DNA from 2 places in the Paenibacillus sp. FSL R7-0652 genome. Region 1 is predicted to be linked to the other one. Evidence: a T-box and tRNA genes for the amino acid it is inferred to sense, from the RefSeq annotation. Region 1 holds a T-box; the other holds one or more tRNA genes.

Evidence for each region. A T-box is a leader RNA that pairs with one kind of tRNA and senses whether it is charged. The one in region 1 lies ahead of ileS (isoleucine--tRNA ligase), so its partner is inferred to be a tRNA-Ile.
Region 2: it encodes a tRNA-Ile, which carries the amino acid that the T-box ahead of ileS (isoleucine--tRNA ligase) is inferred to sense. The anticodon was not compared.

The regions. Positions count from the first base shown of each region.
Region 1 covers NZ_CP152001.1:4,577,439-4,592,975, reverse strand. Annotated here, with positions in the region: gene murA (UDP-N-acetylglucosamine 1-carboxyvinyltransferase) at 1-1,258, shown strand, start outside; gene MKY97_RS20095 (FtsQ-type POTRA domain-containing protein) at 1,318-2,085, shown strand; gene ftsA (cell division protein FtsA) at 2,381-3,655, shown strand; gene ftsZ (cell division protein FtsZ) at 3,806-4,915, shown strand; gene spoIIGA (sigma-E processing peptidase SpoIIGA) at 5,275-6,255, shown strand; gene sigE (RNA polymerase sporulation sigma factor SigE) at 6,267-6,989, shown strand; gene sigG (RNA polymerase sporulation sigma factor SigG) at 7,102-7,884, shown strand; gene MKY97_RS20065 (YlmC/YmxH family sporulation protein) at 8,098-8,490, shown strand; gene pgeF (peptidoglycan editing factor PgeF) at 8,545-9,444, shown strand; gene MKY97_RS20055 (YggS family pyridoxal phosphate-dependent enzyme) at 9,452-10,153, shown strand; gene MKY97_RS20050 (cell division protein SepF) at 10,144-10,611, shown strand; gene MKY97_RS20045 (YggT family protein) at 10,619-10,885, shown strand; gene MKY97_RS20040 (YlmH/Sll1252 family protein) at 10,902-11,684, shown strand; gene MKY97_RS20035 (DivIVA domain-containing protein) at 11,924-12,433, shown strand; T-box leader at 12,491-12,782, shown strand; gene ileS (isoleucine--tRNA ligase) at 12,886-15,537, shown strand, end outside.
Region 2 covers NZ_CP152001.1:5,780,071-5,795,607, reverse strand. Annotated here, with positions in the region: gene pdaB (polysaccharide deacetylase family sporulation protein PdaB) at 1-229, opposite strand, end outside; gene MKY97_RS25330 (stage II sporulation protein M) at 352-969, shown strand; gene MKY97_RS25325 (hypothetical protein) at 1,137-1,367, shown strand; rRNA gene MKY97_RS25320 (16S ribosomal RNA) at 1,851-3,405, shown strand; rRNA gene rrf (5S ribosomal RNA) at 3,506-3,622, shown strand; tRNA gene MKY97_RS25310 (tRNA-Ile) at 3,657-3,733, shown strand; tRNA gene MKY97_RS25305 (tRNA-Ala) at 3,755-3,830, shown strand; rRNA gene MKY97_RS25300 (23S ribosomal RNA) at 4,085-7,027, shown strand; rRNA gene rrf (5S ribosomal RNA) at 7,176-7,292, shown strand; tRNA gene MKY97_RS25290 (tRNA-Asn) at 7,377-7,452, shown strand; tRNA gene MKY97_RS25285 (tRNA-Thr) at 7,456-7,528, shown strand; tRNA gene MKY97_RS25280 (tRNA-Glu) at 7,539-7,610, shown strand; tRNA gene MKY97_RS25275 (tRNA-Val) at 7,656-7,731, shown strand; tRNA gene MKY97_RS25270 (tRNA-Gln) at 7,741-7,815, shown strand; tRNA gene MKY97_RS25265 (tRNA-Lys) at 7,824-7,896, shown strand; tRNA gene MKY97_RS25260 (tRNA-Leu) at 7,909-7,989, shown strand; tRNA gene MKY97_RS25255 (tRNA-Gly) at 8,001-8,075, shown strand; tRNA gene MKY97_RS25250 (tRNA-Arg) at 8,082-8,158, shown strand; tRNA gene MKY97_RS25245 (tRNA-Pro) at 8,175-8,248, shown strand; tRNA gene MKY97_RS25240 (tRNA-Gly) at 8,260-8,330, shown strand; gene MKY97_RS25235 (WGxxGxxG family protein) at 8,574-8,930, opposite strand; gene ppc (phosphoenolpyruvate carboxylase) at 9,517-12,309, shown strand; gene sigW (RNA polymerase sigma factor SigW) at 12,555-13,121, shown strand; gene MKY97_RS25220 (zf-HC2 domain-containing protein) at 13,257-13,871, shown strand; gene cdaA (diadenylate cyclase CdaA) at 14,164-15,003, shown strand; gene MKY97_RS25210 (CdaR family protein) at 14,996-15,537, shown strand, end outside.

The DNA.
Region 1 (15,537 bases):
GAAACCCCTATCAGGATCCATACGCATCCATGGAGCGAAGAATGCTGCTTTACCGATTATGGCCGCAAGTTTGCTCGCAGACGGAGAAGTTACGCTGCACAACGTTCCACACTTGCTGGACATCGAAGTAATGCTGTATATCCTGGAACGGCTTGGATGCACCTGTCGGCATGAACAGGGAACAGTGACGATCAATACGTCATTGGTCCGGTCACATGATGTGCCAGAAGATCTCATGAAGCAAATGCGCTCTTCCATTTTTTTGATGGGGCCGCTGCTCGCTAGGTTTGGTAGAGTATCGGTGTACCAGCCGGGCGGCTGTGCGATCGGAGAACGGAAAATTGATCTTCACCTCCGGGGGCTGGAAGCACTCGGAGCACAGATCGAAGAGCAGGACCAGCAGATTATCTGCCATGGAGCCCATCTTACCGGTTCAGATATTCATCTTGATTTTCCAAGTGTTGGGGCAACCGAGAACATTATGATGGCTGCTGTACTGGCTGAGGGCACAACGACGATATTTAACGCTGCGAGGGAGCCCGAGATTCAGGATCTGCAGCACTTCCTGAATGCCATGGGTGCAAGAATCATGGGTGCCGGAACCGATACAATTACGATCAGCGGTGTAAAGAAGCTGCAGCCATGCACGTATGAGATCATACCGGATCGAATTGTTGCTGGAACTGTCATGATTGCGGCTGCTGCAACACGAGGCAGTGTTACGCTTACACACTGCAACCCGGCTCATCTTACTTCGCTTATACATGTGTTGAAGCGCACTGGTGTTCAAATCACAGTTTGCAATGATATAATGACTGTGAGCTGTATGACCCGCCCCAAATCAGTGGATCGTATCGTGACTTCTCCGTATCCTTCGTTTCCGACCGATCTTCAATCACAGATTATGGTGCTGCTCAGTTTGGCAGATGGATTCAGTGTGATGAAAGAGACCGTGTTCGAAGGCCGGTTCAAACATGTGGATGAACTGAACGTGATGGGAGCCGATATTTCAGTGGATCTGAACGCCGCGTTTATCCGTGGTGTTCCAAGACTATATGGGGCTACTGTGGAAGCGACAGATCTTCGCGCAGGGGCAGCATTAGTTATTGCAGGTCTGGCGGCTCAAGGTAAAACCGTTGTGGAGCAGGTGCACCACATTGACAGGGGATATGATCGAATCGAAAAGTTGTTCCAGAGTCTTGGAGCCTCGGTGGAGAGACAGTCGACTGTTTCTAAGCAGTTGGATTTTGCCAATTAACGTCCTTGGCGTCCCCTTCTTCGAGGAGAAGGGGACCTGAGGCTTTGTGGAGCGTTATTATGCCTAAAAGTCAAATTCCGGTTCTCAAGGAGAATCGCCCAAAAAAAAACACAAGCCGCAAAATTGTAATTATCTTATTACTACTATTTATTGCACTGCTGGCTGTATTATTCTTTCGTTCTTCGGTAAGCCGTATATCGGCCATCGAAATAACGGGTAATGTATACACGGCAGCTTCAGCGCTGCTTGAAAAGAGCGGTCTGAAGGAAGGTGACCAGTTTTTTGGAACAAGTGCTGCTGAAGTCATTGAACGGATCAAAACGATTAAAGCTATCTCCACCGTTACTGTGGACAAGCAGTTTCCAGGCACCATCCATATCAAGGTTAAGGAATTCCCGACAGTCGCTTATGAACTTGACTCAAGCGGGGCACTCAAGGCAATTCTGTCCAATGGGACAAGCCTGAATGTTCCGCCGACAATCGGTGTTGCGGTAGAGAAACCAATTCTGACCCAATGGAAGCCGAATGATCCACTCAAAGCAAAACTGAGTGAGGCGCTTGCCCAAATTCCAAATGAACTGACAACGGATATTTCGGAAATTATTCCGAATCCGACGCCGTCATTTCCGGATCAGATCCGCATGTATACCAAGTCACAGTTTGAAGTGATCACAACGGTCTCGTTGTTAACGGATAAAGTGGAGTATTTAAACCAGGTTATAGAGACTGAACGGCCTGGTAAAATCACAATGCTTGAAGCGGATACGTATGTGCCGTTTATCCCGGAGAATCCGGAGGACAATGCTGAGCCGGGGACGTCGCAATGATGTCATTCGGTGATCGGCGGCACATTGCACAAAAGTGCAGGTGGAATCGGGGTTTGGCCCCGGTTCACACATGAAACTTGTTCTTTCTGAGATGAAGAAAAAATGGTACACTTGAACATACGGCAATTGAGTTACCTCCTTCTTTTTTCTTCAAGGTTTTATGTTACGCATCCAGAACTTGGCACCCAAAAAAATTGTAGAAAAAAGAGGGAAAGCCTAAGCTGTGTTGAATATGTTTTAATGAGTGTTTAAACCCGAACGTAATTTACTATTGGAGTCAGGAGGTGCCACAGACTTGAGCAGCAATGACATCATTGTTAGTTTGGACATCGGTACATCCAAAATTCGCGCTATTATTGGGGAAATTAATAATGGAACCTTTAATATTATTGGAGTTGGATCTGCCGACTCGGAAGGAATTCGCAAAGGTGTAATCGTAGATATCGATCAGACGGTTCAGTCGATCCGCAATGCAGTGGATCATGCAGAACGTATGGTAGGTATTCAAATATCCGAAGTATATGTTGGAATCTCGGGCAACCATATCGGACTGATGAGCAGTCACGGAGTGGTGGCAGTATCGAACGAGGATCGTGAGATCGGAGAAGAAGACATGGAGCGGGTGTTGAAAGCAGCCGAAGTCATTGCGGTTCCGCCGGAACGTGAAATTATTGATGTTGTCGCCAAGCAGTATGTTGTTGACGGCTTGGAGGGCATACAAGACCCGCGTGGGATGATTGGTGTTCGTCTGGAAGTTGAAGCAACCATCATTACAGGTGCAAAAACCGCGATACATAATCTTTTGCGCTGCGTGGAAAAAGCGGGATTAAAAGTAAGCGATCTGGTTCTCATGTCATTGGGAGCAGGGCAGCTTGCTCTGTCCAAGGATGAGAAAACGATGGGCTCTGTGCTGGTGGATATCGGAGCAGGTGCTACAACGATTGCTATCTTTGAAGAGGACAGTCTGGTTGCAACTTCAACACTGCCAATCGGCGGGGAATTTGTAACGAATGATATTGCCTACGGTCTGCGCACTCTGACGGACCAGGCAGAGAAAGTCAAGCTGAAATACGGTTGTGCCTGGCTGGATGATGCTGCCGCAGATGTGATGTTCAAAGTTACGCGCATTGGCAGTAACGTAGACAAGGAGTTTTCACAAGAGGATCTGGCGGCTATTATTGAACCGAGAGTTCAGGAAATATTCCAGATGATCGGTCAAGAAGTGAAACGCCTTGGTTACAACGAACTTCCTGGAGGTTATATACTAACGGGAGGTACGGTCTCTATGCCTGGCGTTCTGCAAGTAGCACAGCATGAGCTTGCTGCTTCAGTACGTGTTGCCGTTCCGGATTACATTGGTGTACGTGATCCTGGGTATACCAGCGGCGTTGGTATTTTACACAACGTTATCCGCAGTTTGCGCATCAGGCCCTCAAGCAGCAGCGGCGGTAACAACAACACCACCAGCAAGAAACCGGCGAACCGTCCGAAGCCGAATGCGGCACAGGAATCGGAGCAAAAACCGGGTCTGTTCGAACGACTGAAGAATATGTTCAGTGAATTTATATAACAGGTTGGATCCATTTCATACATTCTTGAAGCCGTCTGAATGCGCTGGTACTAAAATAAACGCTTTCGTTCGTCGATATATGAAATTGATTCGGTTCAAATCAAAAATTGGACGGGCCATTCATGCACATTGAGGGGGAGATGGAATAATATGTTGGAATTTGATTTTGAAATGGAGAGCTTGGCTCAGATTAAAGTTATCGGGGTAGGCGGTGGCGGAAGCAACGCTGTCAACCGAATGATTGAAAATGGTGTGCAAGGTGTAGAATTCATTACAGCGAATACGGATGCGCAGGCGTTACATCTGGCGAAATCCGAACACAAATTACAGATTGGCGATAAGTTGACACGGGGTCTTGGTGCCGGTGCCAACCCTGAAGTAGGCAAAAAAGCCGCCGAAGAATCTCGTGATCTGATGATGAATACCTTGAAGGGTGCCGACATGGTTTTTGTAACTGCCGGTATGGGCGGGGGTACAGGAACAGGGGCTGCTCCAGTCATCGCTGAGATCGCCAAAGAATGCGGCGCTCTCACAGTAGGCGTAGTAACACGACCATTTACGTTTGAAGGACCGAAACGTTCAAGGCATGCCGAGCAGGGCATTGAAGCGTTGAAGGAAAAAGTAGATACGTTGATCGTTATTCCGAACGATCGTTTGCTTGAAATTGTTGACAAAAAGACACCTATGCTTGAAGCATTCCTTCAAGTAGATAACGTCCTCCGTCAAGCCGTTCAAGGTATTTCTGACCTAATTAAAGTCCCGGGCCTGATTAACCTTGACTTTGCAGACGTCAAGACGATTATGACAGAACGTGGATCGGCCCTAATGGGAATCGGTGAAGCAACGGGAGAAAACCGTGCTGCTGAAGCTGCACGCAAAGCTATCATGAGCCCATTGCTTGAAACTTCGATTGAAGGAGCACGTGGTGTCATCATGAACATTACGGGCGGAAATAATCTTTCCCTGTACGAAGTAAATGAAGCAGCAGAGATTGTCACTGCGGCCTCAGATCCGGAAGTGAACATGATCTTTGGTGCGATTATTGACGAAAACCTAAAAGAGGAGATCAAGGTTACGGTAATCGCAACTGGATTCGAGGATAAGCCCGAGGTTCCTCAAGTGCGTAAACCTGCTGCCGCCGCAGACACGGCAGAGACACGTTCACCGAATCTTCGTCCATTCGGAAACCAGCCAAGTAATGATCAGCTGGACATTCCGACATTTTTACGTAATCGTTCCCGGAACAACAATAACGAATAATACGCTTGTGTATAACTTGGAAACCCGGTACTGCTTCTGGAGCAGCCGGGTTTTTTTGCTGTTTTCTTATATATCTTAACATACAAGAATGAACAAATTCTGAACAACCTGCCTGATACATTCCGACAAAAATAGTTGAAGACAAGCTCCCACATTTAGACAGACTTTGAACAGGAGGCTCCGTATACTTGGGAATATGCTCATGAATATCGAAATGATGATGCATGTAAGAGCGGTTCATTCTGAAGCATTCAAAGATCTTTTCAATCCGAGGGGTTCAGGATCGTTCGATTTGAAGCGTTCGCAAATCTCATTCGTAACATTTATTTCGATAGGTCAGCTGCAGGCAGGTGAAGAGCGTGGTTGTTTATGTCGATCTGATTTTTCTAACGAACCTTTGCATTGATGGAACGCTTATTGGATTGACGGCCTGGATGCGCCAAACGAAGCTGGTCTGGTGGAGATGGCTGTTATCGGCCATCGTTGGCGCGTTATACGTTGTGATGATGTTTGTGCCGGCGTTGGATTTTCTGTTTACGTTTTTAATCAAGTTTGGTTTTTCTCTCGTTATGTTGAGCATTGCGTTTGGATATAAGGGACTGCAGGCTTTTGTGAGGACGCTGGGTACATTTTATGTGATTAATTTTGTCGCGGCTGGAGGCATTTTGGGTGTGCACTATATGCTTCAGAGTTCAGGAGAGCTGTTCAACGGGATCTGGTTTACTGCTTCTGGCGGCATGTCGTTTGATCTGAAGATTGCGTTCTGGTTCACATTCATTGTATTCTTTGCGGTCCTCTTATTATTCAAAATTGTACAAAGTGCCAAACGAAAAACAGATCGCCTGACCACTTACCTAGGAATCGTTGAGGTTTCTATTGATGAGGTTATCGTTTCCTGTACAGGCCTTCTGGATACGGGGAATCAGCTTACAGATCCCTTGTCGCGCTTGCCGGTGATGGTTATGGAGGTTTCATTGTGGCAGGAGATGCTGCCTGATTCCTGGAAAAGCCGATTAAAGCACGAACCGCCGGACAACCTCATTATGGAGCTGGACCAGGAACATTTTCAGTGGCAGGATCGACTGCGCCTGGTTCCCTATCGAGGGATAAACAAAGGAACGGCGTTTATGTTGGCGATCAAACCAGATCGGGTAAAGGTGACGATGGAGGGAAGAGATTATGTGACGACAAAGGTTCTGATTGGGCTGGATGGGGGTGTTTTGTCGTCAGACGGGAAATATCAGGCTGTAATTCATCCTGAACTGGTGCAAGAAGCAGCTTCTGCGCAGTCTACGGCTAAATCCGCGGAAGCAACAGAAAAGCCGCTGAATGTGGGATAGGAGGAACCTGGATGCTTGTGAAATGGAAACTGGTTGCGCAGCTGAACTATTACCGTTTATTATTCCTGTTTGGACTGAAGAGTGAAGAGATTTATTACATCGGGGGAAGTGAGGCACTTCCGCCTCCATTGACACGCGAAGAAGAGGAATACCTGCTGCAAAAATTATCGTCGGGCGATTCGGCTATTCGTGCCATGCTGATTGAACGAAATTTGCGTCTGGTGGTATACATCGCACGGAAGTTCGAGAACACAGGCATTAACATCGAAGATCTGGTGTCCATTGGGGCAATCGGACTGATCAAGGCTGTGAATACGTTTGATCCGGAAAAGAAAATCAAGCTGGCCACCTATGCTTCGAGGTGTATCGAAAATGAAATTTTAATGTATTTGCGCCGCAACAGCAAAATCCGTACCGAAGTTTCTTTTGACGAACCGCTTAATATTGACTGGGATGGAAATGAACTTTTATTGTCTGATGTGCTGGGTACGGAGAACGATACAATCTATCGAAATATTGAAGAACAGGTAGATCGCAAGCTGCTGCACAAGGCGCTGGAGAAACTGACGGATCGTGAGCGAATGATTATGGAGCTTCGTTTTGGCCTGACAGACGGTGAAGAAAAGACACAAAAGGATGTGGCAGACCTGCTTGGAATCTCCCAATCCTATATCTCTCGTCTTGAAAAAAGAATCATCAAAAGGCTGCGGAAAGAGTTCAACAAGATGGTCTGATCCTGTGGAAAATAGAGAATGGGTATTACTGGCAAGGGTACCAATGACGAATAAAAAAGCCTGCCCCGGAGATAATGTACATTAATGTTTCTCCTTGGGAGGTAAAATCACGATGACCCGAAACAAAGTCGAGATTTGTGGCGTGGACACCGCAAAGTTGCCTGTTCTCACCAATACTGAAATGCGGGAATTATTTCATTCCCTTCAGCAGCACCATGATCGCTCAGCAAGAGAGAAATTAGTGAATGGCAACCTGCGTCTGGTACTCAGTGTCATTCAGCGTTTTAACAATCGGGGGGAGTTTGTCGATGATCTGTTCCAGGTTGGCTGCATCGGCCTGATGAAAGCCATTGATAATTTTGATTTATCCCAGAATGTCAAATTTTCAACCTATGCGGTGCCGATGATTATCGGTGAAATTCGCAGATATCTGCGTGACAATAACCCGATTCGAGTATCCCGGTCATTACGGGATATTGCCTATAAGGCACTTCAGGTTCGTGACAGCCTGACGAATAAAAATTCACGCGAGCCAACGATATTCGAAATTTCAGAGGCACTCAACGTGCCGAAGGAAGATGTTGTTTTTGCACTGGATGCTATTCAGGACCCGGTATCTCTGTTTGAACCCATTTATCATGATGGCGGAGACCCCATCTATGTGATGGATCAAATTAGTGATGACAAAAACAAGGACGTATCCTGGATTGAGGAAATTGCACTCCGTGAAGCGATGCACCGTCTTGGTCAGCGGGAAAAGATGATTTTGTCGATGCGCTTTTTTGAAGGCAAAACCCAGATGGAAGTAGCAGATGAAATCGGCATATCGCAGGCCCAAGTTTCACGTCTCGAAAAATCAGCTATACAGCAGATGCAGAAACATGTGAAGTCGTAATGTGATATAAAGCAAAAGGACGATCCAGCGGATAATTACTCCAATGATCGTCTTTTTTGTGCGGCAGAAAGGAAGATATCCGAAGAGAGTACGCTGCCGTCCAGATTTGCATGAGCGCCTAAGCGAAAAACAGGACATTTTTCGCCTGCAGCACATATATTGTTATAGAAGGATGCAGAACGGGCAGATGAGCGTTAACAGGGGGCGAGAGCAATGAGAGCGAATGCGAATGAATCGACATCACGGGGCATGAAAATTTCCGATTTTCAAACGAAGGATGTTATTAATATTACGGATGGCAAACGTCTCGGTCAGATTAGTGATCTGGAACTCGATCTCAAACAAGGACGAATCGAAGCCATCGTTGTACCAGGATACAGCCGTTTTATGGGGTTATTTGGAGGAGGGACGGATCTCATCATTCCCTGGAGAAATATTGTGAAGATCGGCTCTGATGTCATTCTGGTTAAAATGGATGAGGTGAAGGAACAGGTTTATGACGAGCGCGAACGAGAAGCGCGGCTGTATGATGAGCAGCAGCAGAGTCGTACGGAACGGCTGGAACGGCTGGATCGGTTGGATCGGAATCAGCGGAGAACGATATAAGCGAGACAGAACGCGTCTGCATTTGGTACACTGGAAGTTGTGAGGTGAGAAAGAATGGAACCATTTGTATTGGACAAAGATGTAATGAAGGATATAGAAGAGCAAAGGTATCACGGTAATCAAGATCCGCTGTTATTATATATTAAGCCCTGGAAACTTTCGTTTGATCGGTTAACGGCTGGATTTACAACGAGACACGGCGGCGTTGGTCACGAACCGTACGCTGCCCTTAATTGTGCTTATCACGTTGGGGATGATGCTGAAGCGGTGCTTGAAAATCGCCGCCTTGTGACCGAGAAGCTTGCTTTTCCACTGGAAGCATGGACTTGTGGCGAGCAGGTACATGGTAAACATGTGGCTGTGATCACAGCCATTGACCGCGGCAGAGGTCTGCTGGATCGTCAATCTGCGCTGCAGGATACAGACGGGCTGGTCACAAACGTGCCGGGTGTACTGCTGGCTTCATTTTATGCTGACTGCGTTCCGCTGTATTTCTATGATCCGGTGAAGCAGGCCGTAGGTTTGGCTCATGCGGGCTGGAAAGGTACCGCTGCAGGCATTGCTGTCTCCATGGTGGAAACGATGGAACAAGAGTATGGAAGCCGGAGAGAGGATATCCGGGCGGCCATCGGTCCTTCTATTGGGGGCTGCTGCTACGAAGTAGATGAGGTTGTTATGCAGCAAGTCCGGGTTTGGCTGGATGAACCTCAGGGTAATGATGAATACGATCTTTCTGATTCAAAGCGTATTTGTACACCTGCTGCGAACGGAAAAACGATGTTAAACTTGAAAGAATGTAATCGACACATTATGATGAAAGCAGGAATATTGCCGGATCATATCGAATGTACAACATGGTGTACAAGTTGTCATCCCGAACTATTTTTCTCCTATCGCAAGGAAAATGGGGTAACGGGAAGAATGGCAAGCTGGATTGGGCTGGAAGAGAGGTGACCCTCTGGTGTCATTGGAGGAGCGTAAACAACAGGTAAATCAGAAGATCAAAGATGCGTGTAAGCGCAGCAACCGCCCGTTTGAAGATGTGAATGTGATTGCAGTCACGAAATATGTCTCATTGCAGACGACGGGGGCTGTGCTGGATCATGGTCTTGAGCATATTGGAGAAAACCGCTGGCAGGATGCGCAGGCGAAATGGGAAACCTTCGGACAGAAGGGGACATGGCATTTCATTGGTCATCTGCAGACGAACAAGGTGAAAGACGTCATTGGCAAGTTTGCGTACATACATTCACTGGATCGTTTGTCACTGGCGAAGGAACTGGACAAAAAGGCCGCTTCGCTTGGAATTCAGGTGAACACGTTTATGCAGGTGAACATTTCGGGTGAAGAGAGCAAGTATGGTTTGCAGCCTGAACTGGCAGGTTCATTTCTGAAGGATATTCAATCGTTTAACAACCTTAGGGTCATCGGTCTGATGACGATGGCGCCTCATGAGGAAGATCCGGAGATGACGCGTCCTGTGTTTAGGGGGCTGCGTGAGCTGAGAGATGATTTGAATGGACAAGCTCTGACAGCAGAACCGTTGAGAGAGCTGTCCATGGGCATGTCTAATGATTTCGAAATAGCCATTGAAGAAGGGGCAACCTGGGTGCGGCTTGGATCGATTCTCGTAGGAAAAGAGGAGGGGACACGATGGGCGTGATGAATAAATTCATGAATTTCCTGGGTCTTCAGGAAGAAGAAGAAATTGTGGAGCGTGAACGGCTTGCAGCACAAGAGGAACATGAGCCTGAACAGCAGGAAAATGAAACCTCTGCACTTGATAAACGTAGAAACCAAAGGGGTAATAATGTGGTTAGCATTCATTCCCAGAAAAATGTTAAAGTTGTGCTGTATGAGCCTCGTTCCTATGACGAAGCACAGGAGATTGCCGACCATCTGCGCTCGCATCGTACCGTTGTTGTGAATCTGCAGCGAATTCGCCAGGATCAGGCTTTACGTGTAATTGACTTTCTAAGCGGAACGGTTTATGCATTAGGCGGGGGTATATCCAAGATCGGCGGCAACATTTTTCTCTGTACGCCAGATACGGTTGAAATTCAGGGAACGATTACGGAAATACTGGCTGACAGCGAGCAAGATTATAACAGAATGAGGTGAGCCGTTTTTGTATCAGATTGAAGTCCTATTGGGTACGCTGTACCAGATTTATTTTTACATGGTCATTGTCTACATATTGATGTCCTGGCTTCCCAACGCACGGGAAAGCTTCATTGGTGAATTGTTAGGCAAATTTGTGGAACCTTATCTAAGACCATTCCGCCGATTTATTCCGCCGCTGTTCGGTGTGCTGGATATTTCCCCGATTGTGGCATTGATTGTGCTTCAACTCGCACTTCAAGGGCTTGTCACAATTCTGAGATACTTCTACTAGTTAGGGTGACATATAGATGAGCGGTGATATTTACGAACATTTTAGTCATGATGAACGGGATTTTGTAGACAAAGCCTCGGATTGGATCGAGCGGGCCAGCAAGTATCATGATATGAAGCTGACCGATTTTCTTGATCCAAGGCAGGTGTTTATTCTGCAATCCCTGGTGAATCGCAGCCAGCATGTTCAGATTCGTCTGGACGGCGGTTACGAAGCGGCTGAACGTAAGCGTGCATTGATTGCACCTGACTATCGATACCTCGATGAGGAAGATATGGGGATGCAGGTGCTCAGTATTACGTCGGACGACCGAAAAATCTCGGAACTGGAGCACGGGGACTATATGGGTTCCCTGCTCGGGCTCGGGATGAAGCGAGGCAAGATTGGAGATATTCAAGTGCTGGATGATGGCTGCCATACCGTGGTGGCAGCGGAAACCGGCGCTTTTTTATCGCTTCAATTGAATCAGGTGCATCGCGTTCATGTGTTCACAGAGCTGTTGCCGTTGAACCAGCTGAAATGGTCTGCGACGAAATTGGACACCATAGATATTACCGCTGCTTCGCTGCGGCTGGATGGCATCTGTGCAGATGTGTATCGGCTGAGCCGGAGCAAGGTGCTGGTCCCAATCAAGGCAGGACGCTGTAAAGTGAACTGGAAAGTGGTGGAGGACCCTTCGAAGCCGCTCAAGGAAGGGGATGTGGTATCCATTCAAGGGTTTGGTCGTTTCAAGGTGTTGGAACAGGATGGAATGACCAAAAAGGGACGATGCCGATTGAAAATCGGGAAATTTGCTTGATGCTGCTGCAGGATAATCCGAATTCTTGTCGAAATGTTAAACGTAAAGGTAAAAAAATACTCGGTGTTTCCGATATACATTAAAGTACAAGATATGTGGAATCTGACGATGTAAGGGCAGAACCTGCATCCGTACAAGCTGCCCAATTCGGCATCTTTCATACGGCCCCTTGGGTGGAACCCATATGCTGCAAACCTTCTCTAACACGCGAGAAGGAATTTTTACAGGAGGTGGACAGCATGCCATTAACGCCGCTGGACATACATAACAAGGAATTCTCCCGACGCCTGCGTGGGTATGACGAGGATGAAGTCAACGAATTTCTAGATCAAGTCATCAAAGATTACGAAGGCGTCATTCGCGAGAACAAAGAGCTGAGCAATCAGCTGCTGTCCGTTCAGGAGAAGCTGGATCATTTTGCAACCATTGAGGAGACCCTCAGCAAAACGATCATCATTGCACAGGAAGCTGCTGACGATGTGAAGAATAACGCCAAGAAGGAAGCTCAGTTAATCGTAAAGGAAGCAGAGAAAAATGCAGACCGAATCGTTAACGAAGCACTTGGCAAATCACGTAAGATTGCTTTGGAAGTGGAAGAACTGAAGAAGCAGGCGTCCATCTATCGCGCGCGTTTCCGTACGCTTGTTGAAGCTCAGCTTGAGCTGCTTACGCAGGATGGCTGGGAAGCGCTGGAGAGCCGTGAACAGGAAGTGCGTGACCGTGAGCGGGAGATGAAGGAAATTTATTAGTCTGCCGCCCGGTTGACTTTTGCGGGCAAAGAAGCTATAACTATATTCATATTGAATAGTGATTCCATGACGGGCTCAGTACGTTATGATCTCATCCCTCAGAGAGTTGGTGTCTGGTGAAAACCAACGGATGAGTTATAGCCGAATATCTCCCCGGAGAAGTGACGCTGAAGCGGTGAATGCATTGCCGTGTGTAAGCCGAACCGTAAACCGTACGTTATAACGGTACCCTGCATTAGTACAGCGGGGCTTAAGCGCTGTTGATGACAGAGCATACTCGGGGTGACCTGAATGTGGTTTGTGATGAACAGAATTAGGGTGGTAACGCGAGCAGAACCTCGTCCCTTTCCAGGGATGGGGTTTTTTTGTGTCCCGAAACGGTGAGTGAAGCGAGTCGTATTGTGCACATTTTACAAAGGCCTCGTACAAAAAAAGGAAGGAAGTTGAACAGCATGCAGCGAGTCGATGTCAAAGAGAAAGCACGTGCAAGAGAATTACGTGTATTAAATAAATGGAAATCGGAGAACACGTTCAAACGATCCATTGAGAACCGGGAGGGCAAACCAAACTTCGTATTTTATGAAGGTCCGCCTACAGCCAACGGTAAACCGCATATCGGTCACGTCCTTGGACGTGTCATCAAAGACTTTGTCGGACGTTATAACACGATGAAAGGTTATCGCGTTGTACGTAAAGCCGGGTGGGATACACACGGCCTGCCAGTTGAACTCGGAGTACAGAAGAAGCTGGGCATCTCCCACAAATGGGAAATCGAAGATTATGGTGTGGAGAAGTTTATCAACGAATGTAAAGCGAGCGTATTCGAATACGAGCAGCAGTGGCGTGATTTGACGGAAGGCATCGGATATTGGACTGATATGGATAACCCTTATATCACGCTCGACAACAACTACATCGAGAGTGTGTGGAACATTCTTGCAGCGATTCATGAGAAAGGTCTCTTGTACCGCGGTCATCGCGTAAGCCCATACTGTCCTTCCTGTCAGACAACATTGAGTTCGCATGAAGTTGCACAAGGGTACAAGGATGTTAAAGATCTGAGTGCTACCGCCAAATTCAAACTGCATGAAAGCGGCGAATTCGTACTTGCCTGGACGACGACACCATGGACACTGCCTTCTCACGTGGCTTTGGCTGTAAACCCGGAAATGGAATACTCCCGTGTCCGTCAAAATGATGAAGTATTCATCATGGCGACAAATCTGGTGGAAAAAGTAATGAAAGACAGCAAAGGTGAATATGAGATCATTGGCACGCTGAAAGGTGCGGATCTGGTCGGCAAAACGTACAGCCCGCCGTTTAACTACGTTCAGGCTGAGAAAACGAACATCATCCTTGGTGCAGGATTTGTAACGGATGCAAGCGGTACGGGGATCGTACACATGGCTCCGGCACATGGTGAAGATGACTACCGTGTATGCCGTGAGAATGGCATCAGTTTTGTAAACATGGTTGATCTGGAAGGCAAGTTTGTGGCGCAAGTTACTGATTTTGCAGGTCGTTTCGTGAAGGATTGCGACATCGACATTGTGAGATACTTGTCTGAGCATGGCCGTCTGTTCAGCAAAGAGAAATACGAGCACAGCTATCCGTTCTGCTGGCGCTGTGATACTCCACTTCTGTACTACGCAATGGACAGCTGGTTTATTCAAACAACAGCGATCAAGGATCAGCTGATTGCCAATAACAGCGAAGTGGAATGGTATCCAGGGCATGTGCGTGAAGGCCGCTTCGGGAAGTTCCTCGAAGATCTCGTGGACTGGAACATCAGCCGCGACCGTTACTGGGGAACGCCGCTGAACATCTGGGTGTGTGAAGAAACAGGCGAACAGTTTGCTCCGCACAGCATTGCTGAATTGCGGGCGCGTGCTGTAGGTGATGTGCCGGAAAATCTGGAGCTGCATAAGCCATATGTGGATGAAGTGAAAGTGCTCAGCTCTTGCGGCAAATACGAAATGAAGCGTACACCTGAAGTCATCGATGTATGGTTCGACAGCGGCTCTATGCCGTTTGCACAGCAGCATTATCCTTTTGAAAATAAAGAAGTATTTGAACAGCAATATCCGGCGGATATGATCTGTGAAGGGATTGACCAGACGCGCGGCTGGTTCTACAGCCTGCTCGCGGTGTCCACCCTTTTGACAGGTAAAGCACCATATAAAGCGGTCATGGCAACAGGACACGTGCTTGATGAAAACGGACAGAAGATGTCCAAATCCAAAGGCAATGTTATCGATCCATGGGAAGTAATTGAGGAGTACGGTACAGATGCATTCCGCTGGGCGCTGCTGTCTGATAGTGCACCGTGGAACAGCAAACGTTTCTCCAAAGGCATCGTAGGGGAAGCCAAATCCAAAATGGTGGATACACTGGTGAATACCCATGCATTCCTGACGCTGTACGCAACCATTGATGGATTTGATCCACAGGAGCATCCATTCCAATTGTCCGCTCACAAGCTGGATCGCTGGATCTTGTCGAGATTGAACAGTCTGATCCTTGTCGTGGAAAAAGCGTTGTCTGTAAACGACTACCTGAATTCATCCAAAGCGATTGAAGCCTTTGTGGATGAGCTCAGTAACTGGTATATCCGCCGTTCCCGTGATCGCTTCTGGGGAAGTGGCCTGACGGAAGATAAACTGGATGCGTATCGCACGTTAACTGAAGTGCTCGTGACTACAGCGAAGCTGGTAGCCCCGTTCACGCCTATGCTGGCTGAGGATATTTACCTTAACTTGACTACTGGCGAAAGCGTGCATATGGATGATTATCCTGCAGCTAATGAAGCATTGATCGATGCAGCATTGGAGCAGGACATGGAAACAGCTCGCCGCGTCGTTGAGCTTGCGCGCAACGTCCGTAACGAGACAGGCATCAAAACGCGTCAGCCACTGTCCGAATTGATCGTTTCTCTTGATAAAGGTTTCGATCTGGCAAGTTATGAAGAGATCATCAAAGAGGAGATCAACGTCAAAGGAATTCGTACAGAGCATAACGATGCGGAGTTTGTTGATTTCACACTTAAGCTGAACCTCAAAGTCGCGGGTAAAAAATACGGTAAAAACGTAGGTTTCCTGCAAAAT
Region 2 (15,537 bases), 1.2 Mb from region 1:
GTACTTTCAAGATTGGTTCAGTTCGTTTATCACCCCAGCTAATGTCAAAGGTAAGTGCAATGACCTTTTTGTCGGTTGGAACACTGTAGACGGCGGAAGGTGCTTCTTCCGAAAACACGGATACGCTGCCGCTCTCCAGATAGATAATACCAATTGCAAAAATGGCAGCAACGAGCACGATCAGGTTACGTTTGATTTTTTTGCCGCTGAATACATAGAACGAGTTCATTTCGCTAAGCGCCCCTCTCCCAATAAAGAAATGCTTGTTTACTTTCCAATGTATGCTCGTACCGCGCAGTTATTCGTTTTACATCGTTGTTTGTCCGACATTTCGATTTACAGGAGGTTGTTATGTTAAGATTTAGTACATTTTTGAGAGACATGAGGAGCATTAAAGGAGCTTTAATCTGGTCTTTTTTATTGTTCGCTGTAGGAATTGGAGCTGGATGGGTAAGTACAGGGCCGCTGGAACAGCTGATGTTGAATCAAATCGAAGGGCTTCGTCAAGTCAGTCAACGGTTGGAGCAGGGCGGGAATGTGCAGTGGAACTTCTTTTTATTCATTTTTTTCAATAATGCGATTAAAAGTGTATTGGTGATATACGCGGGTATTTTCTTCGGTATACTGCCGATTATCTTTCTGCTCATTAACGGTATGGTGCTGGGGTTTGTAGTCCATACCACGATGAATTACGGAGCAAGCTTTTTTGACATCGTCGTTAAGGGGCTGCTTCCACACGGTATTATTGAGATTCCTGTTATTATTATCGCTTGCGCATTTGGATTAAGATTTGGTGGATTGACGGTACGCAGTCTTGCCCAGCTGGGAGGAGATAAACGTGCAGTGATTGCAGGGCGATGGAAAGAGTTTATGAAAATGACGTTAACGGCAAGCTTCTGGGTAGTCATTCTGCTTCTAGCCGCTGCAATTATCGAAAGCACACTCACATATGCACTCGTAAGAGGATAACGTTCTGCGAAATTTTATGATACCCGGCATTCATAAATTCCCAGAAAGTTGACCATAACAATAAAACGGGTTTCAGCAGCACATAAAAAAGAGAGTAGTTTAACAACGCTGCTGCTGAAATGCCGCAGTGTGACTATAGAGGCTATGCACAAAAAGGAGAACTCTTAATGCTGGGTATGCTGTTTAACGAGAAGGAATGTAAGGAACTGGACTATGTATTACGCAAAGAACTAGATGAAATGCTGTTCGATCTGAGTGACCAGCGTCTTGATCAGGAGATAAAATATGCTATAGCGAGCCGGTACAAGACGGTGTTCCGCATGTATGCGAGATTTGCTCCGCCGAAAGAGTTATCTAAGTATGCAAGAGGCGGAAAGTTGAAGAACTCCAAGCGGTGAACTAGGCTGAAAATATAAATAAGCATATGGGCTGATGAGGGGTACAGCATAAATTACAGGATCTGTACCTCGAATTAGTCGGCTGGGGTTATAAGTGGCTTTAGAGAAAATGAAGCTTTTTGTCGAAATAGGGTTGACCTTTTCAATACTATATGTTAAATTAATTTTCGTTTCATTTTTAAGGAACAGTTTGATCTGACAAGCCATTTTTAGAACTTCATTAAAAGTTATTGAAAATAAAGCTTGCACAGAGAAAAAAAATATGTTACATTATAAAAGTCGCCGCTGAAATGACGGCAACATCAAAAACATCATTACAAACGGATGTTTGATCTTTGAAAACTGAACAACGAGTGAGTAATGATCTTGCTTGCAAGATCAACAATGAGATTTTTAATCTCGTCAGATTCAAAATGAGCTTATCGCTCTTTTCAATACCCCGATGAGTTTCACAGCGTTTAACCACGCTGACGAAATTCATCTTTATTGGAGAGTTTGATCCTGGCTCAGGACGAACGCTGGCGGCATGCCTAATACATGCAAGTCGAGCGGACTTGAAGAGAAGCTTGCTTCTCGGATGGTTAGCGGCGGACGGGTGAGTAACACGTAGGCAACCTGCCCTCAAGCTTGGGACAACTACCGGAAACGGTAGCTAATACCGAATACTTGTTTTCTTCGCCTGAAGGAAACTGGAAAGACGGAGCAATCTGTCACTTGGGGATGGGCCTGCGGCGCATTAGCTAGTTGGTGGGGTAACGGCTCACCAAGGCGACGATGCGTAGCCGACCTGAGAGGGTGATCGGCCACACTGGGACTGAGACACGGCCCAGACTCCTACGGGAGGCAGCAGTAGGGAATCTTCCGCAATGGGCGAAAGCCTGACGGAGCAATGCCGCGTGAGTGATGAAGGTTTTCGGATCGTAAAGCTCTGTTGCCAGGGAAGAACGCTTGGGAGAGTAACTGCTCTCAAGGTGACGGTACCTGAGAAGAAAGCCCCGGCTAACTACGTGCCAGCAGCCGCGGTAATACGTAGGGGGCAAGCGTTGTCCGGAATTATTGGGCGTAAAGCGCGCGCAGGCGGTCATGTAAGTCTGGTGTTTAATCCCGGGGCTCAACCCCGGATCGCACTGGAAACTGCGTGACTTGAGTGCAGAAGAGGAGAGTGGAATTCCACGTGTAGCGGTGAAATGCGTAGAGATGTGGAGGAACACCAGTGGCGAAGGCGACTCTCTGGGCTGTAACTGACGCTGAGGCGCGAAAGCGTGGGGAGCAAACAGGATTAGATACCCTGGTAGTCCACGCCGTAAACGATGAATGCTAGGTGTTAGGGGTTTCGATACCCTTGGTGCCGAAGTTAACACATTAAGCATTCCGCCTGGGGAGTACGGTCGCAAGACTGAAACTCAAAGGAATTGACGGGGACCCGCACAAGCAGTGGAGTATGTGGTTTAATTCGAAGCAACGCGAAGAACCTTACCAGGTCTTGACATCCAACTAACGAGGCAGAGATGCGTTAGGTGCCCTTCGGGGAAAGTTGAGACAGGTGGTGCATGGTTGTCGTCAGCTCGTGTCGTGAGATGTTGGGTTAAGTCCCGCAACGAGCGCAACCCTTGATCTTAGTTGCCAGCACTTCGGGTGGGCACTCTAAGGTGACTGCCGGTGACAAACCGGAGGAAGGTGGGGATGACGTCAAATCATCATGCCCCTTATGACCTGGGCTACACACGTACTACAATGGCCGGTACAACGGGCAGTGAAGCCGCGAGGTGGAACCAATCCTAAAAAGCCGGTCTCAGTTCGGATTGCAGGCTGCAACTCGCCTGCATGAAGTCGGAATTGCTAGTAATCGCGGATCAGCATGCCGCGGTGAATACGTTCCCGGGTCTTGTACACACCGCCCGTCACACCACGAGAGTTTATAACACCCGAAGTCGGTGGGGTAACCGCAAGGAGCCAGCCGCCGAAGGTGGGATAGATGATTGGGGTGAAGTCGTAACAAGGTAGCCGTATCGGAAGGTGCGGCTGGATCACCTCCTTTCTATGGAGAATCGTCTTCTGCAATGAAGACATTCAAATATGCAGCTCAGCTGCAAACTACTCACTCGTTGCTCAGTTTTGAGAGCTCAAACTCTCAAACGTTTGGTGGCGATAGCGAAGGGGTTCCACACGTTCCCATCCCGAACACGACCGTTAAGCCCTTCAGCGTCGATGGTACTTGGACCGCAGGGTCCTGGGAGAGTAGAACGCCGCCAAGCGTAACCCATAATGGGTTCAAAAGATATATAATGTGGGCCCTTAGCTCAGTTGGTTAGAGCGCACCTCTGATAAGGGTGAGGCCGGTGGTTCGAGTCCACCAGGGCCCACCATTTACTAATCTAATACGATATGGGGCCATAGCTCAGCTGGGAGAGCGCCTGCCTTGCAAGCAGGAGGTCAGCGGTTCGATCCCGCTTGGCTCCACCAACAAGATTTTACAAGCTTGTTCTTTGAAAACTAGATATCGAAACGAAACAAACGCGAATTAGAACATTCCTTTTAGGGATGAATGCTGGCTCGGTTCAAGTAACCGAACAACAATCATCCAAGCTGAACTTGTGTCAACAAGTGAAAGTTTATATAAGGTAGTTAAATGCAATTGCGATGGTATCGGATGGGAGCGACTTTTGGCTTTGCGTAAGCAAAACAAGGGAAGCGAGCAAACGAAACCTGAGCAATCTGGTTAAGCTGCTAAGAGCACACGGAGGATGCCTAGGCGCTAGGAGCCGATGAAGGACGTGGCGAACAACGATACTGCCTCGGGGAGCTGTAAGCAAGCTTTGATCCGGGGATGTCCGAATGGGGAAACCCAGCTGGGGTAATATCCAGTTACTCACAACTGAATACATAGGTTGTGCAGAGGCATACCAGGGGAACTGAAACATCTAAGTACCCTGAGGAAGAGAAAACAATAGTGATTCCGTCAGTAGCGGCGAGCGAACGCGGAGAAGCCCAAACCAAAGAGCTTGCTCTTTGGGGTTGTGGGACGTCTCACATGGAGTTACAAAGGAGTCAGTTAAACGAAGAGGTCTGGAAAGGCCCGCCAAAGAAGGTAAAAGCCCTGTAATTGAAAGTTGATTCTCTCCGAGACGGATCCCGAGTAGTGCGGGGCACGTGAAACCCCGTATGAATCCGGCAGGACCATCTGCCAAGGCTAAATACTTCCTAGCGACCGATAGTGAAGCAGTACCGTGAGGGAAAGGTGAAAAGCACCCCGGAAGGGGAGTGAAATAGAACCTGAAACCGTGTGCTTACAAAAAGTCAGAGCCCTATGTTGCGAACTTGTTCGTCAACAGGGTGATGGCGTGCCTTTTGTAGAATGAACCGGCGAGTTACGTTCCCGTGCAAGGTTAAGGTGAAGAGCCGGAGCCGCAGCGAAAGCGAGTCTGAATAGGGCGAATGAGTACGTGGACGTAGACCCGAAACCGGGTGATCTACCCCTGTCCAGGGTGAAGGTGCGGTAACACGCACTGGAGGCCCGAACCCACGCACGTTGAAAAGTGCGGGGATGAGGTGGGGGTAGCGGAGAAATTCCAATCGAACTCGGAGATAGCTGGTTCTCCCCGAAATAGCTTTAGGGCTAGCCTCGGAAAACAGAGTCGTGGAGGTAGAGCACTGATTGGGTGCGGGGCCCGCAAGGGTTACCAAGCTCAGTCAAACTCCGAATGCCATAGACTTACTTCCGGGAGTCAGACAGTGAGTGCTAAGATCCATTGTCAAAAGGGAAACAGCCCAGACCATCAGCTAAGGTCCCCAAGTGTGTGTTAAGTGGGAAAGGATGTGGAGTTGCACAGACAACCAGGATGTTGGCTTAGAAGCAGCCATCATTGAAAGAGTGCGTAATAGCTCACTGGTCGAGTGACTCTGCGCCGAAAATGTAACGGGGCTAAACACACCACCGAAGCTATGGCTTGATGCTTGCATCAGGGGTAGGGGAGCGTTGTATAAGGGTTGAAGGTGTACCGTAAGGAGCGCTGGACATTATACAAGTGAGAATGCCGGTATGAGTAACGAAAAGATCAGTGAGAATCTGATCCGCCGAAAGCCTAAGGGTTCCTGAGGAAGGCTCGTCCGCTCAGGGTAAGTCGGGACCTAAGGCGAGGCCGAAAGGCGTAGTCGAAGGACAACAGGTCGAAATTCCTGTACCACCGTAAATCGTTACGAGCGATGGGGGGACGCAGTAGGGTAGTGACGCAGGCTGATGGATGCCTGTCCAAGCAGTAAGGCTGATGTGTAGGCAAATCCGCACATCATAAGGCTGAGCTGTGATGGGGAGTGAAAATTACAGTAGCGAAGGTCATGATCTCACACTGCCAAGAAAAGCCTCTAGCCAGATGAAGGTGCCCGTACCGCAAACCGACACAGGTAGGCGAGAAGAGAATTCTAAGGCGCGCGGAAGAACTCTCGTTAAGGAACTCGGCAAAATGACCCCGTAACTTCGGGAGAAGGGGTGCCCCGGTAGTGTGAATAGCACGAGGGGGCCGCAGTGAAAAGGCCCAAGCGACTGTTTAGCAAAAACACAGGTCTGTGCGAAGCCGTAAGGCGAAGTATACGGGCTGACGCCTGCCCGGTGCTGGAAGGTTAAGGGGAGTGGTTAGGAGCAATCCGAAGCTGTGAACCGAAGCCCCAGTAAACGGCGGCCGTAACTATAACGGTCCTAAGGTAGCGAAATTCCTTGTCAGGTAAATTCTGACCCGCACGAATGGCGTAACGACTTGGGCGCTGTCTCAACGAGAGATCCGGTGAAATTTTAATACCTGTGAAGATGCAGGTTACCCGCGACAAGACGGAAAGACCCCATGGAGCTTTACTGCAGCTTGATATTGAATTTGGGTACGATCTGTACAGGATAGGTGGGAGCCTTTGAAGCATGAGCGCCAGCTTGTGTGGAGGCACCGTTGGGATACCACCCTGATCGTATCTAGGTTCTAACCTGGTGCCCTTAGCGGGTACGGGGACAGTGTCAGGTGGGCAGTTTGACTGGGGCGGTCGCCTCCTAAAGAGTAACGGAGGCGCCCAAAGGTTCCCTCAGAATGGTTGGAAATCATTCGAAGAGTGCAAAGGCATAAGGGAGCTTGACTGCGAGACCTACAAGTCGAGCAGGGACGAAAGTCGGGCTTAGTGATCCGGTGGTACCGCATGGAAGGGCCATCGCTCAACGGATAAAAGCTACCCTGGGGATAACAGGCTTATCTCCCCCAAGAGTCCACATCGACGGGGAGGTTTGGCACCTCGATGTCGGCTCATCGCATCCTGGGGCTGAAGTAGGTCCCAAGGGTTGGGCTGTTCGCCCATTAAAGCGGTACGCGAGCTGGGTTCAGAACGTCGTGAGACAGTTCGGTCCCTATCTGTCGTGGGCGTAGGAAATTTGAGAGGAGCTGTCCTTAGTACGAGAGGACCGGGATGGACGTACCGCTGGTGTACCAGTTGTTCCGCCAGGAGCACCGCTGGGTAGCTATGTACGGACGGGATAAGCGCTGAAAGCATCTAAGCGTGAAGCCCCCCTCAAGATGAGATTTCCCAGTATGTAAGACCCCTTGAAGACGACGAGGTAGATAGGCTGGGGGTGGAAGTGCAGCAATGCATGGAGCTGACCAGTACTAATCGGTCGAGGGCTTATCCAATAGCAGGTTTTAGTCGCGTAAGTTTCGTTTCGAATCTAGTTTTCAGAGAACAACACTCTGAATGACATGAAAATCGGTACATCCCTTAAGGTGTGGTTGATTTTCAGTTCCGACTGAATGGAAGAAGCACAGCTTCGATCCAATCGCGTTTGGTGGCGATGGCGGAGGGGTTCCACACGTACCCATCCCGAACACGACCGTTAAGCCCTCTAGCGCCGATGGTACTTGGACCGCAGGGTCCTGGGAGAGTAGGACGCCGCCAAGCGAACTCTTTCATCATACATAGAAAACAGGCTCTGCATGTGGACGTTGTACGATGAATTGCATTTGCTCAGCAAATGCATATTATTCCCTGATAGCTCAGTTGGTAGAGCACTCGACTGTTAATCGAGTTGTCACAGGTTCGAGTCCTGTTCGGGGAGCCATTTGCTCTCATAGCTCAGTAGGTAGAGTGCATCCATGGTAAGGATGAGGTCACCGGTTCGATCCCGGTTGAGAGCTCTGCAAATGGGGCCCGTTGGTCAAGGGGTTAAGACACCTCCCTTTCACGGAGGTAACAGGGGTTCGAATCCCCTACGGGTCATAGTTATTTTAATAACTAAAGAAATGGGATGAGAATCCCAAAGATGGAGGCTTAGCTCAGCTGGGAGAGCATCTGCCTTACAAGCAGAGGGTCGGGGGTTCGATCCCCTCAGCCTCCACCATCTTATTATTGGGGATTAGCCAAGCGGTAAGGCAACGGACTTTGACTCCGTCATGCATAGGTTCAAATCCTATATCCCCAGCCATTTTATATGAGCCATTAGCTCAGTTGGTAGAGCACCTGACTTTTAATCAGGGTGTCGAAGGTTCGAGTCCTTCATGGCTCACTTGTTATATATGCGCGTGTGGCGGAATTGGCAGACGCACTAGACTTAGGATCTAGCGTCTTTGACGTGGGGGTTCAAGTCCCTCCACGCGCATCCTTTATTATGCGGAAGTGGCTCAGCGGTAGAGCATCGCCTTGCCAAGGCGAGGGTCGCGGGTTCGATTCCCGTCTTCCGCTCCAATATTTGCGCCCTTAGCTCAGCTGGATAGAGCGTTTGACTACGAATCAAAAGGCCGGGAGTTCGAATCTCTCAGGGCGCGCCATTATTTCTATTCATATCGGGATGTAGCTCAGCTTGGTAGAGCACCTGGTTTGGGACCAGGGGGTCGCATGTTCAAATCGTGTCATCCCGATATTTGTTTATGCGGGTGTAGTTCAATGGTAGAACTTTAGCCTTCCAAGCTAATAGCGTGGGTTCGATTCCCATCACCCGCTTACTGATCAAAGTCTCTGCTGTAGAAGCAGAGACTTTTTTGTTTGGGAACATGAAATGCAGAACAGATATGAATGCGGGCCAGGAGGCGATCTAAGGAACGTATCGCCTCATATGTATTCCAAGAGCCAAGATCTTCGTGCGAAGCAGCACAGAAGGTCTTGGCTCTTTTAGGTTTGCTTTACGCTAATGGTCAGCAGTACTCTGACAGCAGCGGAGGTTTTTTTTACAACGGAACCAATGAATTAACGCTCGTGATGATCAGTTACTCTTTTACGCATGCCGGCCAATCCCAGCAATCCCAGCAAACCAAGCCATCCCCAGTCCATGCCCCGGTCACGATCTGTTGTGGCAGCGTTCGTACGTACATTGTTTGTCCGGTAATCTCCGTTGCTGCGGTAGTCACCGTTCGTACGATAGTTACCATCCATGTTCATGTTCATATTGCTGTTTGTACGATCCATATAGCCGCTGTTCTGATACGATTGAACACGTGAACCATTGGCATCAGTTCCTTTAGCCATGTGGCCTTCAGCACCTGCGGAACCAGCCATTGCGGCAACCAGAAGTACTGAAGCAATCATTGTTGTGGTCTTTTTCATGATGTGAACTCCTCCTTTTTTTTGTACGAACTATCAAGTAATCTGCCCAAATACATAAGAACATTATGTAGTGGGAGGAGTGTTAACTTATGGGCAAGGCTATATACAAATTGATACCAAGATACATAAGAAAACAGTTGAAAGCAGACGGTAACAGGTAGAAAATAAAAATTTCATCTTTAATTTATTACGTCACTGTGGTAAAGTATACAAAAGCTTGCTTTGCCGGTCATGTTTCTTTGGAACCCTCTGTTATCAATGAATGGTAAAACTGGATATCAGGTGATTTGTGCGCGTACATCTAGACCTATGTAGAAGAACTGTATAATTATAAGTTTTTTAGAATAGGTATGAGTATTTTTGAATATCAAAAGTACGTGAAAAAGGTATCATGCTACAGCATATGACCATTCATTGAAGCAGAATAAGAAAATGAATAAAAAAGCGTGTTTTTGTGCTGTAAATCGGGGATAATCCCCATTTTTTCTAGTAGAAAAATGAAGATTTTCGTACCATTTTATTGTATGATGTTATGAAGGTGTCAAATTTACGTGTACGAATGGAACGATCAGATGGGAGGATAAGCATGACTGAAACTATGGTAACCGCCAGCAAAAGCCAATCCAACAACCTGCTTCGGCGAGACGTGCGGTTCCTGGGCAATATACTCGGAGAAGTTCTTGTCCATCAAGGCGGCACGGAGCTTCTAGATATCGTTGAGAAGATTCGAGAAACGAGCAAATCATTGCGTGCAGAGTTTTTGCCGGAACTGTATGAAGAGTTCAAAAAGATGATCCAGGAATTAGACTCGGACAATCGTCATCAGGTTATTCGGGCTTTCGCTATTTATTTTCAATTAGTTAATATTGCTGAACAAAACCATCGGATCCGGCGTAAACGGGACTATGAGCGTTCTGCAGGAGATACTGTGCAGCCAGGTTCGATTGAAAAGGCAGTACAGGATTTGAAGGAACGTGGACTGTCTCATACCGAGGTAGAAGAGATTCTGGATGATTTATCACTGGAACTCGTCATGACAGCTCACCCGACGGAGGCGATGCGCCGGGTTATTCTGGATATCCACAAACGGATCTCAGAAGATGTCATGCTGCTCGATAATCCTACGCTGACGTTGCGTGAACGTGAACAGCTGCGCGAGAAACTGCTGAATGAGGTTATCACTCTTTGGCAGACGGATGAACTCCGCGATCGCAAACCGACTGTGCTCGATGAAGTGCGGAACGGGATGTACTACTTTCATGAAACGTTGTTCCACGTACTTCCGGATGTATACCAGGAGCTGGAACGCTGCCTGAATAAATTTTATCCAGACCATGACTGGCATGTGCCGACGTATTTGCGTTTCGGTTCCTGGATTGGTGGAGACCGGGATGGAAATCCATCGGTAACTTCAGATGTAACATGGAAAACACTGCTTATGCAGCGCAAGCTCGCTTTGCGTGAGTACCAGCGGATTATGATTGAGCTTATGGGTCACTTGAGCTTCAGCACCAATATCATTCACATCTCGGATGAACTGGCGCAGTCAATTGAGCAGGACCGCAGCTGTGTTACTTTGAAAAAAGTGGACATTTGGCGTAATGAGAAAGAGCCGTATCGCATCAAACTGGCTTACATGATCGCCAAGCTGAATAATGTTCTTGACGAGAACAAGGTGAGTCAGCCTGACCGATACCAGAACGCTCAAGACTTAATTGATGATTTGTTAATTATCGACCGAAGCCTGCGCCACCATTTTGCTGACTATGTAGCGGATACCACCGTTCGCAAAATGATTCGTCAGGTTGAACTATTCGGTTTCCATACGGCAGCTCTGGATGTGCGTCAGCACAGCAAAGAGCATGAAAGTGCGATGTCGGAAATTTTGGCCAAAATGAACATCGTAGAAGATTACGCACGCCTGACAGAAGACGGTAAAATTGATCTGCTTGCTCGCTTGCTGGATGACCCAAGGCCGCTTACATCGCCTTACCATCAATATACGGAAGGAACCAGAGAGTGTCTGGATGTGTTCCGTACCATCAAACGTGCACAGAATGAATTTGGCACAGGCTGCATCACGAGTTATCTGATTAGTATGACCCAAGGAGCAAGTGACCTGCTTGAAGTCATGGTGTTTGCCAAAGAAGTTGGTTTGTTCTCCAAGGGAGCAAACGGTGAAGTCATTTCTACACTGCAGGCTGTTCCATTGTTTGAGACGATTGATGACCTTCATGCGGCATCCGAGATTATGCAGCGGTTGTTTAACCTGCCTGTGTACCGTGCAAGCGTGAGAGGACGTAATGAGCTTCACGAAATTATGCTCGGTTACTCTGACAGCAATAAAGATGGCGGCGTAGTCACTGCGAACTGGGAACTGCGAGTAGCGATGAACGCAATTACGGCTGTCGGTGACGAGCATGGTGTGAAGTTGAAGTTCTTCCACGGACGCGGAGGAGCCCTTGGACGCGGAGGCATGCCGCTGAACCGCAGTATCCTTGCCCAACCGCCGCATACCATTGGTGGCGGAATCAAGATCACAGAACAAGGCGAGGTTATTTCATCCCGTTATTCTCTTCAGGGGATTGCATACCGCAGTCTGGAGCAGGCTACTTCAGCGTTGATTACAGCTGCTTTGAATGGTCTGGAGCCGCAAGAGTCAGCATCAGAGCAGGCATGGGATGAGATTATCAAAGACATTTCGGAAGTGTCACTGACAAAATATCAGGATCTCATTTTCCGTGACCCGGACTTCTTCACGTTCTTTAAAGAGTCTACTCCGCTTCCAGAAGTAGGCGAACTCAACATTGGTTCACGTCCATCCAAACGGAAGGGCAGTGACAAGTTTGAAGATTTGCGTGCAATTCCTTGGGTATTTGCCTGGACCCAAAGCCGTTACTTGCTTCCGGCATGGTATGCGGCAGGTACGGGTCTGCAAAGTTACTATCAGGGTAAAGAGGAAAACCTTAACGTCCTGAAAGACATGTATGCTAACTTCCCGTTTTTCCGCACGCTGATTGATACGGTGCAGATGGCGATTGCCAAAGCAGATCTCGTGATTGCCAAAGAGTATTCGGCCATGACTTCGAATAAGGAAGCTCGGGATCGGATCTTTGGTCAGATCGAAACAGAGTTTAAACTTACAAAAGAGTTGATTCTGAAAATTACAGGCGAAGCCGAGATTCTGGATGATGTACCTGTTATTCAGGAGTCCATTCGTTTGCGTAATCCGTATGTTGACCCATTATCCTACATGCAGGTGCAGCTCCTGAGTGAACTGCGTGATATGCGTGAACGTGGGGATGATGATACGGAACTGCTCCGGGAAGTACTGCTGACCATCAATGGTATCGCTGCAGGATTGCGTAATACAGGCTGATGTCTGTTCCGGTAATCATTCATATAATGAATGGTTAATGTAATAAATAACAATCCATCTCTCCTTTAAGAAGGCGGGATTAGACGGGACTCCTTCGGGAGTTCCCGTTTTTACTGTTTTTGGAGCATATTTGTCATACAGTCTTGATTTTTGACCAAAGTTGATTTACGATTTGATTGGTGAATTACAAGTGTGGACGGGTATTAGAAGACGGAAGACCCATCAGCATGTCTGGGGGAATTAGGGTGGACAATTTGGAGAACAGGCTGGTAAAGCTGGTGCTTAAGGGTGACCAGAGAGCCTTTGCAGAAATCGTTGAACTATACAAGGACAAGCTGTTTCATTTGGCATACCGGATGCTGAGCAATCGTCACGAAGCAGAAGACGTTGTTCAGGAGACGTTTTTGCGTGTGTTTCGAAATATGGAGAAGTATGATCCGAATCAGAAGTTCTCGACTTGGATCTATCGGATTGCAACAAATTTATGTATTGACAGGCTTCGCAGGAAGAAACCTTCTTACTCATTGGATGCCGAGTTGAATGATCAGGAAGGATCAGACGGATATGCCATGCTTCCCAGTGATGATCGAACACCGGAGTCCGAAGCACTGCTCTCCGAAACACAGACCCTCATTCGTGAGGCAATCGACAGCTTACCCGCTAAGTACAAGTCTGTTATGGTTCTAAGATACCTGCAGGACTTGTCATTACAAGAAATTAGTGATGTCACAGGGATGCCCGTAACAACGATCAAGACACGAGTGCATCGGGGCCGTGACTTTTTGCGTAAAAAATTGGAATACAAGTTATAATTTCAGATTCACCGAATTTTGGGCAAAATTATTTGAAACATATCTGAAACGGATGCGTATGTAATGTATGCAAGTCTTATGCGTGCTTTTTACAGGCGCAGGGACTAAGTGTCTAAGGAAAGGATTGGCTCTCATATGGATTGCAACTCGGCCGTCTCTTTAATGCATGAATGTTTGGATGAGTCGTTGTCCCCGGAACAGAAGGTTGAACTGAAAAGCCATTTATTGATCTGTCCGGATTGTCGCATGCGCTTTAAAGAGTTGGAACAGACGGAAATGCTGCTCTTTGCCATGAAACATTATTCACCGTCTGCCTCGGATGAGCTGACCAATCGAATTATGAATGCTCTGCCACAGCCCAAGAGACAGCAAATATGGCTCAAATGGGTCAAAGGACATCCCGCGATGACGGCGGCAGCCTTCTTTTTGGTCGTGATGCTCTTTAGCGCCTTCAATTTCTGGAATCAGAACAACGAAATGGTGGTTAAGGGGAACAGTCTGGATCAGCTCGTGATTCAAGGCAGCACGGTTATTGTCCCGGAAGGTAAGTCAGTTGCTGGCGATCTTACGATAGAGAATGGAACCGCTCAGGTGTACGGTGATGTGAATGGTAATCTGACGGTCATCGACGGACAACTGTTTCAAGCCTCCACAGCTCACGTGTCAGGTCAAGTGAAAAGCATTGATCAGGCGCTGGACTGGTTCTGGTACAAAATAACCAATATGGTAAATGAAGTGGCATACCGTTAAGACAAGGGATCAACTTCAATAGGTATATACCAAGCAGGGTACCTCCGAATTGCGTGGGGTACTCTTTTTTTATTGTTCAAATGTCAGAAAAAGTGGGAAAAGTAAGCTTATATTCAGTTTGTGACCGGAGTAACTTGCAACCTGAACGGTAACGTTATAACCTAGATAGTAAAGAGAACATACTACATATAGATAAGCATTAGATAAATGCGAAGAAGGGATTATGTAAAATCCCGAATGGTTAATATGAGATCAGTGTTTACTCATCAATGGGGATAGCGGGGGCTGGCTTATGAATTATTTTGCTGACTTAACGTGGAAAGAGTCCATTAAGGACGTTATCGATATATTGATCGTTACCTATATTATGTACAAACTGATTTTGCTTGTGCGTGGTACACGTGCGGTTCAGCTTCTGAAAGGGATTTTGTTCCTTGTATTGATCTGGGCACTAAGCACATGGTTAAATCTATATACCCTTAAATGGTTGATGAACCAGATGTTTACGTTTGGGGTCGTTGCAGTGTTTATCATTTTCCAACCAGAACTTCGACGTGGTCTGGAGCAATTGGGCCGGGGTAAGTTATTTGGCCGCTCGGCCGCTGCAAGTGATGAAGAATTAACGGTGTTAATTGGTGAGATTATTAAGTCTGTTAATTATTTGTCCCGGCGTAAAATCGGTGCTCTGGTGGTTTTTGAACGTGAAACAGGTCTGAATGACTACACCGAATCAGGAATCAAAATGCAATCGCTTGTCAGTTCGGAACTGATGATTAACATCTTTATTCCAAATACACCACTTCATGATGGCGCAGTAATTATCCAAGGAAAACAAATATCTGCAGCTGCCTGTTATCTGCCATTATCCGAGAATCCGTTTATCAGCAAGGAATTGGGAACACGTCATCGTGCGGCAATCGGAATTACTGAGGTGGCCGATGCAATCTGTCTGATTGTTTCGGAGGAGACAGGACAAGTTTCTCTGGCGATGAACGGACAGGTGGTCCGTGATATTAAGGAAGAGTCGCTGATAGCCAAACTGTATGAGGAATTGCGCCCAACCTCCAATCTGAGCAAAAAGAATGCATGGTCAACCTTCTGGAAACGGAAGGGAGGACGTAACAATGGATAAATGGTTTAACAATAACAACTTTGCCAAAATACTTGCACTGGCGGTAAGTCTGCTTCTCTGGTTCATGATTCATCTGGATGAAGTACCTACAACTCCAACCATTACAACGGGGATATCCAGTAAAATTGTGGAACGGAATGTTCCTGTTCAGCCCTACGGGCTGGATAGTAACGCGTATGTTCTTACATCTCTCAGCACAGATGAAGTGCGGCTGGAGATCAAAGGGCAGCGTTCAATGCTGACTTCCATTTTCACAAATGACGATTATAAAGTGCTGGTTGATTTGAGCCAGGTAAAGGAGGGTTCAAACACGCTGCCGCTTGTGCCTGATTTACCTTCCGGGGTTGAAGTTGTCAGCATGGAACCTTCCATGGTAACGGTGAATGTAGAAAAATTGGGCACCAAATCATTTAATGTGAATATTGTACCCGAAGGAGAGCCTTCCGCTGGATATCGTGCTGGAAAGCCTGTGGTTGAGCCCTTGGCTCCGGTTAAGGTAACTCTGCCGGAAGGGCAGCTTGAAGCTGTAGCGAA